Regions from separate parts of the Vreelandella piezotolerans genome, predicted to be linked through region 1. Evidence: predicted binding sites of a transcription regulator. Region 1 holds the regulator's gene; the other holds the start of a gene.
The links. The regulator FNR, encoded in region 1, switches genes on or off when oxygen is low (the NO sensors DNR and NnrR bind a similar motif). The targets are predictions, from matches to a motif close to TTGATNTANATCAA.
Positions count from the first base shown of each region.

Region 1 (4,651 bases):
GGTGACAGTTTGATGAAACTGGCCATTCTGCTCGACTCTCATGGCGTGGCGGGCAATCCGACGCTGCTCGACCAAGTCCGCCACGCGCTGTTCGAGCACTGCTCCCACGATGAGCTGCTGCTCTCGTACTTTGCCCGTGCGGCACTGCGCTTCTCGACGCCGCTGACCCTATTTGGCTCACTGAAGAAGCCGCAGCACGGTATCGATATCAAAAAAGGCGGGATTTTCCCCATCGTGCACGGCGTGCGCACCATGGCCCTCGAGCGGCGGATAACGGTCACTTCGACGCTGGATCGTTTGGATGATCTGGCCACCGACGGGCGTCTGGATCGACGCTTTGCCGACGATGTGGGTGAGGCGCTGGCACTGTTCACCGAGCTGCGCCTGCGTCAGCAGCTTCAGGAGCTGGATAACGCCCACGCCAAGCGCACTAACCGGGTCGTAGTGCAAGAGCTCTCTTCGCTGGAGCGAGACCTGCTGCGAGAAGCCCTCCACATTGTGAAGGACTTCAAGCAGCGCCTTTCCCACCGCTATCATTTGGAGTATTCGTGAGCGGAATGCGCTTGTTAGATCGACACATGACGCTGCTGAGCGGCTCGTTAAGAACGCTGCTGCAGCGGGAAAGCGATCGACGCCGATGGGCCGATTCGCCCTACGCGTGGCTATTTCAGCCGTACATGGGCGAGGAGTCGGTCGCGATGGCCTGCCAGGTGAGTGACGGTCAGCCCAATGTCGTTAGCGTGGCGGCCGTCGTGCTCAGTCCGCGGCGTGTGCACACAAGCCGTATCTGGTGGGCCACACTGTCAGAATCTCCCGTGCCGGTGTCTGCCACCTTGCGCCGCCATCAGCAGTTACACGCGACGGATACCCCGCGCTCCCCAGATATCGAATGCCTGACAGAGCTGGCCGAATTCATCGGGAATCGGCCGCTCGTCGGTTGGCAGTTAGAGCGCACGATCGAGCCGCTCAACGGGCTATTCAAACGCGTATTGGGGTTCGGTTTACCCAACGCCCAGGTCGACGTTGCCAAGTTGCACGGGCGACAGCTACGGCGTTTGCATCCGCAGGTCGATACCCTCGAATCGCTTGGCGAGGCACTGACCCGTTGGCGGCTGCCACGGCTGATCTGGCCTAGCGTGACCAGCGAAGCCACCGCGAGTGCACTTCTGTATCTACGTTTGCAGCGCGAGATCGCCCTGACCGCCTAGGGTTTGTATTGGGTAGAGCTTCGGAGTGTTGTTAGAATACACACTGCTCCTTTACCCACCGGCAGTGCGACGACCATGTTATCACCTGACTACTTTGACCCTACTTTGTCAGACAGCGCGTCTGACGAGCCTACCGCCACGCAGCACGAGCTGCAGGATGCCAAGCAGAAGCGTGAATTCAACAAGTTGCAAAAACGCCTGCGGCGCGAAGTGGGAAACGCGATCATCGATTACAACATGATCGAGGATGGCGATCGGGTCATGGTGTGCCTCTCCGGCGGCAAAGATAGCTACACGATGCTGGAGATTTTGCGCAACTTGCAACGCAACGCGCCGGTCGATTTTTCGCTGGTGGCGGTCAACATGGACCAAAAACAGCCTGGTTTCCCAGAGCACGTCTTGCCCCAGTATTTGGATAAGCTGGGGGTGGAGTATCACATTCTCGAGCGTGACACCTACTCGGTGGTAAAGGAGAAAACCCCGGAGGGTAAAACCACCTGCGCGCTCTGCTCGCGCTTGCGCCGCGGCTCGCTGTATGGGTTTGCCGAAGAGATCGGCGCGAACAAGATTGCCCTCGGCCACCATCGCGAAGACATTCTAGAAACGCTGTTTCTGAACATGTTCTTCGGCGGTACGCTAAAAGCCATGCCGCCGAAACTGCTCTCGGATGACGGTAAAAACATCGTGATCCGCCCGCTGGCCTACTGTAAAGAGGCGGATATTGCTGAGTTTTCGCGGCAGATGGCGTTTCCCATCATTCCCTGTAATTTGTGTGGGTCGCAGCCGAACATGCAGCGACAAATCGTCAAAGAGATGTTGGCGGAGTGGGACAAGAAGCATCCTGGGCGCTTGGAGAGCATGTTCAAAGCAGTCACCAACGTGGCACCCTCGCAGCTTGCCGATCGCGAGCTATTCGACTTTGCCGGTCTCGAAGCCAAGCAGGCGGCCTTGATGGAAGGACGCATCCAAGCCTTCAACGTGTGATCGTTGGCGCCTCCTCTTCTGCCAGGGTAATGAGGCGCTGCATGTCCAAAATATTGACCTCGCGCCCTGAGACGGCCACGACCTCCTGCTGCTGAAAGCGGCTAAGAATGCGGCTGACCGTTTCGACCGCTAGGCCCAGGTAGTTACCCATATCGGCCCGGGACATGGATAGGCGGAAGCTGTATGGCGAGTAGCCCCGCCGCCGGAAGCGATCAGAGAGCGTAATCAAAAAGCTCGCCAGCCGCTGATCCGCGGTCTTACGCGACAGTAGACGCATCATTCGCCGATCGTCGCGCAGCTCTTTACTCATGCTGCGATAGAGCTGGCCGCGCAGCTCGGGCAGCTCCTCGGAGAGCGAGTCCAGGCGGTCGAACGGAATTTCGCACACCGTCGTCGTTTCCAGAGCCATCACCGTGCCGGGGTAGTGCTCTTCGTCGATGCCGTCCAAACCCACTAGTTCGCTGGGTAGAAAGAAATTGGTGAGCTGGTCATGGCCGTTGCCTTCGCTGGTGACCTGCTTCAAGCTACCCGAGCGCACCGCATAGACACTGGTGAAAGCGTCCCCTTGGCGGAACAGGGGTTCGCCTTTCTTCAACGGCGAGCGGCGGCGAATGATCGCATCGAACTGGCTCATATCCTCGAGCTCCAAGGCGAGCGGTAAGCACAGCGAGCTTAGACTACACGTCTGGCAGCGCGCCTCTTGCAGCAGTGAACGTCGTTGGCTGGCAGGATATGGCATAGGAGTCTCCCTTCTTCTTTCGCCATCATAGGCACAGGGGGCAGGCGGCTCAAGGCGCTCACACGATCTTCGAGTAGCGCTGACCATCCTGACGTTGTAAGTGAGTGTCGAAGGCCATGGCCAAATGCCGAATGAGCAATCGCCCGATCGGCGTGGCGCTCAGCCGAAGGCCCTCACGCTGTACGAGGCCATCCCGTTCGGCGATCGCCAGTCGCTCGAAGGCAGTGGCAAAGTAGTCTGCCGCATCGATATGCCAACGCTGACCGATCGCGTCGAGATCGATGACCATATCGCACATGAACCGCTCGATGACGTCTCTTCTTATTAGGTCATCCTTATTTAAGCGTAGTCCTTTTATCGTTGCCAGCCTACCTTCATCCAAAGCGGCTTCATAGTGGGCGAGTTGAGTAGGGTTTTGGGCGTAAATATCGTCGACCCGAGAAATGGCGGATACGCCCAAACCAATCAAATCGCACTCGGCGTGGCTAGAGTAGCCTTGAAAATTACGCTGCAGCGTGCCGTTGCGCTGCGCCTGGGCCAAGCTGTCGTCGGGGCGTGCAAAGTGGTCCATGCCAATATGCACATAGCCCGCCTGGGTGAGCATCTCGATAGTGGTGTGCAGCATGGCCAGCTTTTCATCGGCGCTGGGCAGGTCGGCCAACTGGATACGTCGCTGGGGTGCAAAGCGGGTCGGCATGTGGGCGTAGTTGAAGACCGATAATCGTGCTGGTCCCAGCTCGATGACCTGACGAAGCGTTTCGGCAAAACGCCGTTCGGTTTGAAAGGGAAGGCCATAGATTAAATCGAGGTTGAGCGAGCGAAAGCCGAGCCGATGCGCTTCGTCCATGAGCGTTTCGGTGAGCACCCGGGGCTGCACGCGATTGATCGCCGCTTGAACCTGCGGATCGAGATCTTGAACGCCAAGGCTTAGGCGGTTAAATCCTAGCGATTGGAGATGTCGCAGGGTAAAGACATCCGCTTCGCGTGGGTCAATTTCAATGGCATAGTCCCGATCTGGCGCGTTCGATAACCCAAAACGGGCATCAAGCCGGTCGACCAAATCGCTCATTTGCGCCAAGGTAAGAAACGTCGGCGTGCCGCCGCCCCAATGCAGTTGCTGCACCGGTCGTTGGGTATCTAAATGGCGCGACGTGAGCACCATCTCACGATCTAGCCGAGACAGGTAGGGCTCGGCCAGCGACGTATTTTTCGTAGCGATTTTGTTGCACGCGCAGTAGAAGCAGATCTTGCGGCAAAATGGGACGTGGACATAGAGCGACAGTGGCTTTTGGCTGGCGTTACTGCGTTCTAGTGCCTGGGCCATATCGTCGGCGGTGAAGCCGTCGTGAAACGACAGCGCTGTCGGGTAAGAGGTATAGCGCGGGCCGCTCGTGTCGTAACGACGTAACAGGGCGTCGTCCCATGCAGTGGCCTCAGCCACTGATGAAGTGGGCTGAGCGTGGGCAGCAGTAGCATGAACGGGCATAGGCAACGCTCCGGTGTAACAGAACAAGCGAGTGAACGGATGCGTTCATGCTACGCCAGGGGGCAGCGCAATGCGTTGAGCTGTATCAAGCAATGGCGTAAAAGCCCATGCCGAAGCGGCTAAGCTAGTTAGAAAGGTGAGAAAGTGCGGCCCGTCGATAGGCTCAGTGCCCGGTAGGGGAGAACAACGTCCAGAGCTGCCACAGCGCAAAACTGATGATGGTCAGCGCGGCGA
Region 1 covers NZ_CP048602.1:3,072,129-3,076,779, reverse strand. The annotation lists gene GYM47_RS14125 (putative nucleotidyltransferase substrate binding domain-containing protein) at 1-552, shown strand, start outside; gene GYM47_RS14120 (3'-5' exonuclease family protein) at 558-1,208, shown strand; gene ttcA (tRNA 2-thiocytidine(32) synthetase TtcA) at 1,284-2,192, shown strand; gene fnr (fumarate/nitrate reduction transcriptional regulator Fnr) at 2,182-2,931, opposite strand; gene hemN (oxygen-independent coproporphyrinogen III oxidase) at 2,990-4,417, opposite strand; gene GYM47_RS14100 (sulfite exporter TauE/SafE family protein) at 4,581-4,651, opposite strand, start outside.

Region 2 (4,651 bases), 370 kb from region 1:
GCCCAGGGTGGGCAGCAACAGCAGAATGAACAGCTGCATGTCCAGCCCCGCAATGCCCGACGCCGCCGCTAGTATGACCGGCAGCAGGGCGGTCACATGGGCGGTGACGCTGGCGAAGAGGTAGTGCAACACATAGAAGATGACCACCAGGGCGACCATGGCCAGCAGCGGGTCGAAGTGGCTGATCTGCCCACCCACTACGTTACCGAACCAGCCCACGAAGCCTACCTGGCTCAAGCCGCCCGCCAGAGCCACCAGGGTGGCAAACCACACGAAGGTGTTCCAGGCGGCGCGGTTGTCGAGAATGTCGTTCCAGCTCACCATGCCGGTCAGCAGCATGCCGCAGATGACCACCAGCCCCACCAGCGACGCCGATACCCGGTCGCCAGCGAAGATCCACAGCAGCAGCGCGGTGACCACCATGATGACCAGCACGATTTCGTGGCGGGTCAGCGGGCCCAGGTTCTGCAGTTCCCCTTTCGCCCAGTCGGAGATCTCATGCCCGGCCTTTACCTCCGGGGCGCACAGCCAGTAGCACAGCAGCGGCACCAACAGCAGCAGAAGGACCCCCACCGGCACCACCGCCACGAACCACTGTCCCCAACCGATATGGATGCCCGTGGCGCTTTCGGTGAGCGCGATGGCCAGCAGGTTCGGCGCCAGGGCGGTGAGAAACATCGAGCTGGTCACGCAGGTGGCCGCAATGGCGGTCCACATCAGGAAGCTGCCCATGCGCTTCATGCTGGGGTCGTTGGGGTGCGAGTCGTACAGCGGCGGTAGGTTACGAATGACCGGATAGATGGTGCCTGCGCTGCGCGCCGTATTGGACGGCGTAAAAGGTGCCAGAATGCCATCGGCGATCATCACCGCGTAGCCCAGGGTCAGCGTGCGCTTGCCCATGGCATGCACCAGCCACAGCGAGATACGCCTCCCCAGCCCGGTTTTTTCATACCCCAGGGCAAACATGAAGGCACCGAAAATCAACCATACGGTGGCATTGGTGAACCCCGAGACCGCCCAGGCGAAAGCCTGGTTGGCGGCGTTGAAGCCGTCGTTGGCCAGCTGCTCTGGGGAGAACAGCACCCAGCGGGAAAGCAGCGCCGAAAGGGTGACGCCGACCAGACCGATGACCGCGCCGGGCAGGGGTTCCAAAATCAGGCCGACCACGCAGCCTAAAAAGATGGCGAAGAAGTACCAGGCATGGGGCGGTAGCCCGGTCGGGGTAGGCAGCAGGGCGATCACCAGCGTGGTGGTCAGTGGCGCGAGCAGCGACCAGCGAGAGCGGAGCGAAGCGCTGAGGTTCATGGCGACCTCTCGATAAGGTTATCGGCAAGCCGTAGCGCCTTGCCTGAGTGAGCACAGCCGAGGGTGAGTTCCAGCGTGGTGTTTCACCGATGTCATCAACAGCATAGGCAAGGCAAGTCGCGCGTTATTTGATCCATATCAATCATGCTTTAGATCAAGGCCGAAGGCCTGTTGGGCTGTGATAACGTCGCTTCATCAGCAGGGCGGCAAGCCGTGCGCAGGCCGGAATCGCGTCATGAGAAGACCGTCATGAGTAGTGCAGCCGCACAAGGGGGTGCCATGCAGCAGCAGGATGTGGATATCGTCATCGTCGGCGGTGGAGGCGCTGGCCTGCGGGCCGCCATAGCGGCCGCCGAGCAGGCCAAACAGGGCGGTCACGCGCAACGCATCGCGCTGGTGTCCAAGGTGTATCCCATGCGTTCACACACGGTGGCGGCCGAGGGGGGCGCGGCGGCGGTGACCAGTGACGAGGACTCGTTTCAGGCGCACTTCGACGACACGGTTTCTGGGGGCGACTGGCTGGTGGAGCAGGGCGTAGTGGACTACTTCGTGCGCCACGCCTACCGGGAGTTGGTGCAGATGGAGCGCTGGGGGTGCCCCTGGAGCCGCCAGCCCGATGGCCGCATACAGGTGCGCCGCTTTGGTGGCATGAAAACGGCGCGCACCTGGTTTGCTGCCGACAAGACCGGCTTCCATATGCTGCACACGCTGTTTCAGACCTCGTTGAAATACCCCGAAATCGAACGCTTCGACGAGTACTTCGTACTGGACTTGGCCGTGCATGAAGGGGCCGTGGTGGGGGTCATTGCTCTGCAAGTCGCCACGGGCGAGCTGCTGCTGTTGCGTGCCAAAGCGGTGGTATTGGCCACCGGCGGGGCCGGGCGGCTGTTCCGCTTCAACACCAATGCGGGCATCGTCACCGGTGACGGCATGGCCATGGCCTACCGCCACGGCGTGGCGCTGCGCGACATGGAGTTCGTGCAGTACCACCCCACCGGCCTGCCCGGCTCGGGCATCCTGATCACCGAAGCGTGCCGGGGGGAAGGCGGTATTCTGCTCAACAAGGAGGGTTACCGCTACCTCCAGGACTACGGCCTGGGCCCGGAAACACCCCTGGGCAAGCCGGAAAACAAGTACATGGAGCTGGGCCCTCGGGACAAGCTCTCCCAGGCGTTCTGGCAGGAGCAGCAGGCCGGGCGTACCGGCAAGTTTGGCGACAGCGACGTGGTCTATCTCGACCTTCGCCACCTGGGCGCCGACTATCTGCATGAGCGCCTGCCGTTCATCTGCGAGCTGGCCAAATCCTATATCAATGTCGACCCCGTCAAGGAGCCGATCCCGATTCGGCCTGCGGTGCACTACACCATGGGCGGCATCGAAACCGATCCCCAGTGTGAAACGACCATTGCGGGTCTGTACGCCGCCGGGGAGTGCGCATCGGTAGGCCTGCATGGGGCCAACCGGCTGGGCTCCAATTCGCTGACCGAGCTGCTGGTCTTTGGCCGCTTGGCTGGGGAGCAGGCCAGCCAGCGGGCTGCCCGCACCGACTGGGTGGCGCTGCCGGTCTTGCAGGCGCAGGCCCAGCGGCAGCAGGCGCGGCTGGCCACGCTCTGCGATGGCCAGGGCAGCGGTGAATCCTGGGTGACGCTCAAGCACGCCATGGTGCAGGCCATGGAGAGCGGCTGCGGCATTTACCGCACCGAAGCAGGCATGCAGCAGGCGTTGGATACCCTTCGCCAGCTGCGCCAGCGCTATGCCCAGGTGCGAGTAAGTGACACCAGCAAGATTTTCAATACCGAGCTGCTGGAGTGCCTGGAGTTTGGCTACGGGCTGGAGATCGCCGAGGCGTCGTGCCTGGCCGCGTTGGAGCGTCGCGAATCCCGGGGTGCCCACCAGCGCCTGGACGAGGGCCTGCAGGCCCGTGACGACGTGGGCTATCTCAAGCATAGCCAGGTGTTTTACCAGGGTGATGCGCCCGCCGAGCTGCGCTGGCAGGCGGTGGATACCCGCTTTTCGGCCCCGGCCGCGCGGGTTTACGGGGATGCGGCCAAGGGAGGCAAGGCATGAACAAGCACATCAGCATCAAGCGTTACCTGCCCGACAGCGCAGCGGAACCCTACTGGCAAACCTACGACGTTGCTGTGGAGGACAGCACCTCGCTTCTCGACGCGCTGAACCATATCAAGGAGCAGCAGGACAGCACGCTGAGCTACCGCTGGTCTTGCCGAATGGCGATTTGTGGCTCCTGTGGCGTCATGGTCAACGGCATTCCCAAGCTGGGCTGTAAAACCTTCCTGCGCGACTACCCTGGCGAGATTCGTATCGAACCGCTGGCGCACTTCCCCGTGCAGCGGGACCTGGTCGTGGACATGGCGCTGTTCCTGGAGCACCTGGCGGCGGTGAAGCCCTACCTGATCGAACAGGACCCGGTGCAGACCTTTGATCCCGGCCAGGCGCAGCCCCACACACAAACGCCTGAACAGCTGGCGCGCTATCGGCAGTTTGCCAACTGTATCAACTGTGGCCTGTGCTATTCGGCGTGCCCGCAGTTTGGTTTGAACCCTGAGTTTCTGGGGCCTGCGGCGCTGACCCTGGCGCACCGCTACAACCTGGACAGCCGGGACCAGGGCAAACGTCAGCGCATGGCGCAGCTCAACCGCCACGATGGTGTCTGGAGCTGTACCTTCGTGGGCTTCTGCTCGCAGGTATGCCCCAAGCACGTCGACCCGGCCGCTGCGGTCAATCAGGGCAAGGTCGAGGCCGCCAAACATACGCTGATCGCACTGTTCAAGGGCTGATTGGCCAGAACGAACCGTCGGGAGAGTGCCTCATGGAAAAATCATCATCACAACGGCTGCCGCCCTTGAAGCGCAACTGGTGGCTGAAGCACGGTTTCTTCAAGCGCTATATGCTGCGCGAAGCCACGGTGGTGCCGCTGGTGTTTTTCATTCTCTGCCTATTGGCAGGAGTGTTCGCGCTGTTGCAGGGCCCGGCGAGCTGGCAGGGCTGGGTGGCCTTTATGGGCTCGCCGCTGGTGCTGCTGCTGAATGCGCTGGCGCTGGTGGCCAGCCTCTATCACGCGGCCACCTTCTTCGTGCTGTTTCCTCGGGTCATGCCGCTGCGCGTGGCGGGGCGCAGCGTGCCCGCTGGTGCCATCGTTGCTGGCCAGTGGGCGGGGGTCGTGGCAGTGGCGGTCGTGTTGTTCTGGCTCTTGGGGAGGGGCGGCGCATGAAAACCTCACATCAAAAAGCACCCCTGGGTCAGCCTCGGCAAGCCTATGACGAGCCCCTGTGGTGGGGGCTGTTCAGTGCCGGGGGCGTCTGTTTTGCCGTGGTCTTGCCTGCGG
Region 2 covers NZ_CP048602.1:3,445,120-3,449,770, reverse strand. The annotation lists gene GYM47_RS15805 (anion permease) at 1-1,305, opposite strand, end outside; gene frdA (fumarate reductase (quinol) flavoprotein subunit) at 1,585-3,372, shown strand; gene GYM47_RS15795 (succinate dehydrogenase/fumarate reductase iron-sulfur subunit) at 3,369-4,103, shown strand; gene GYM47_RS15790 (fumarate reductase subunit C) at 4,136-4,537, shown strand; gene frdD (fumarate reductase subunit FrdD) at 4,534-4,651, shown strand, end outside.
Region 2: frdA (fumarate reductase (quinol) flavoprotein subunit) is a predicted target of FNR. The motif match lies at 1,434-1,447, and genes of this name have one in related genera.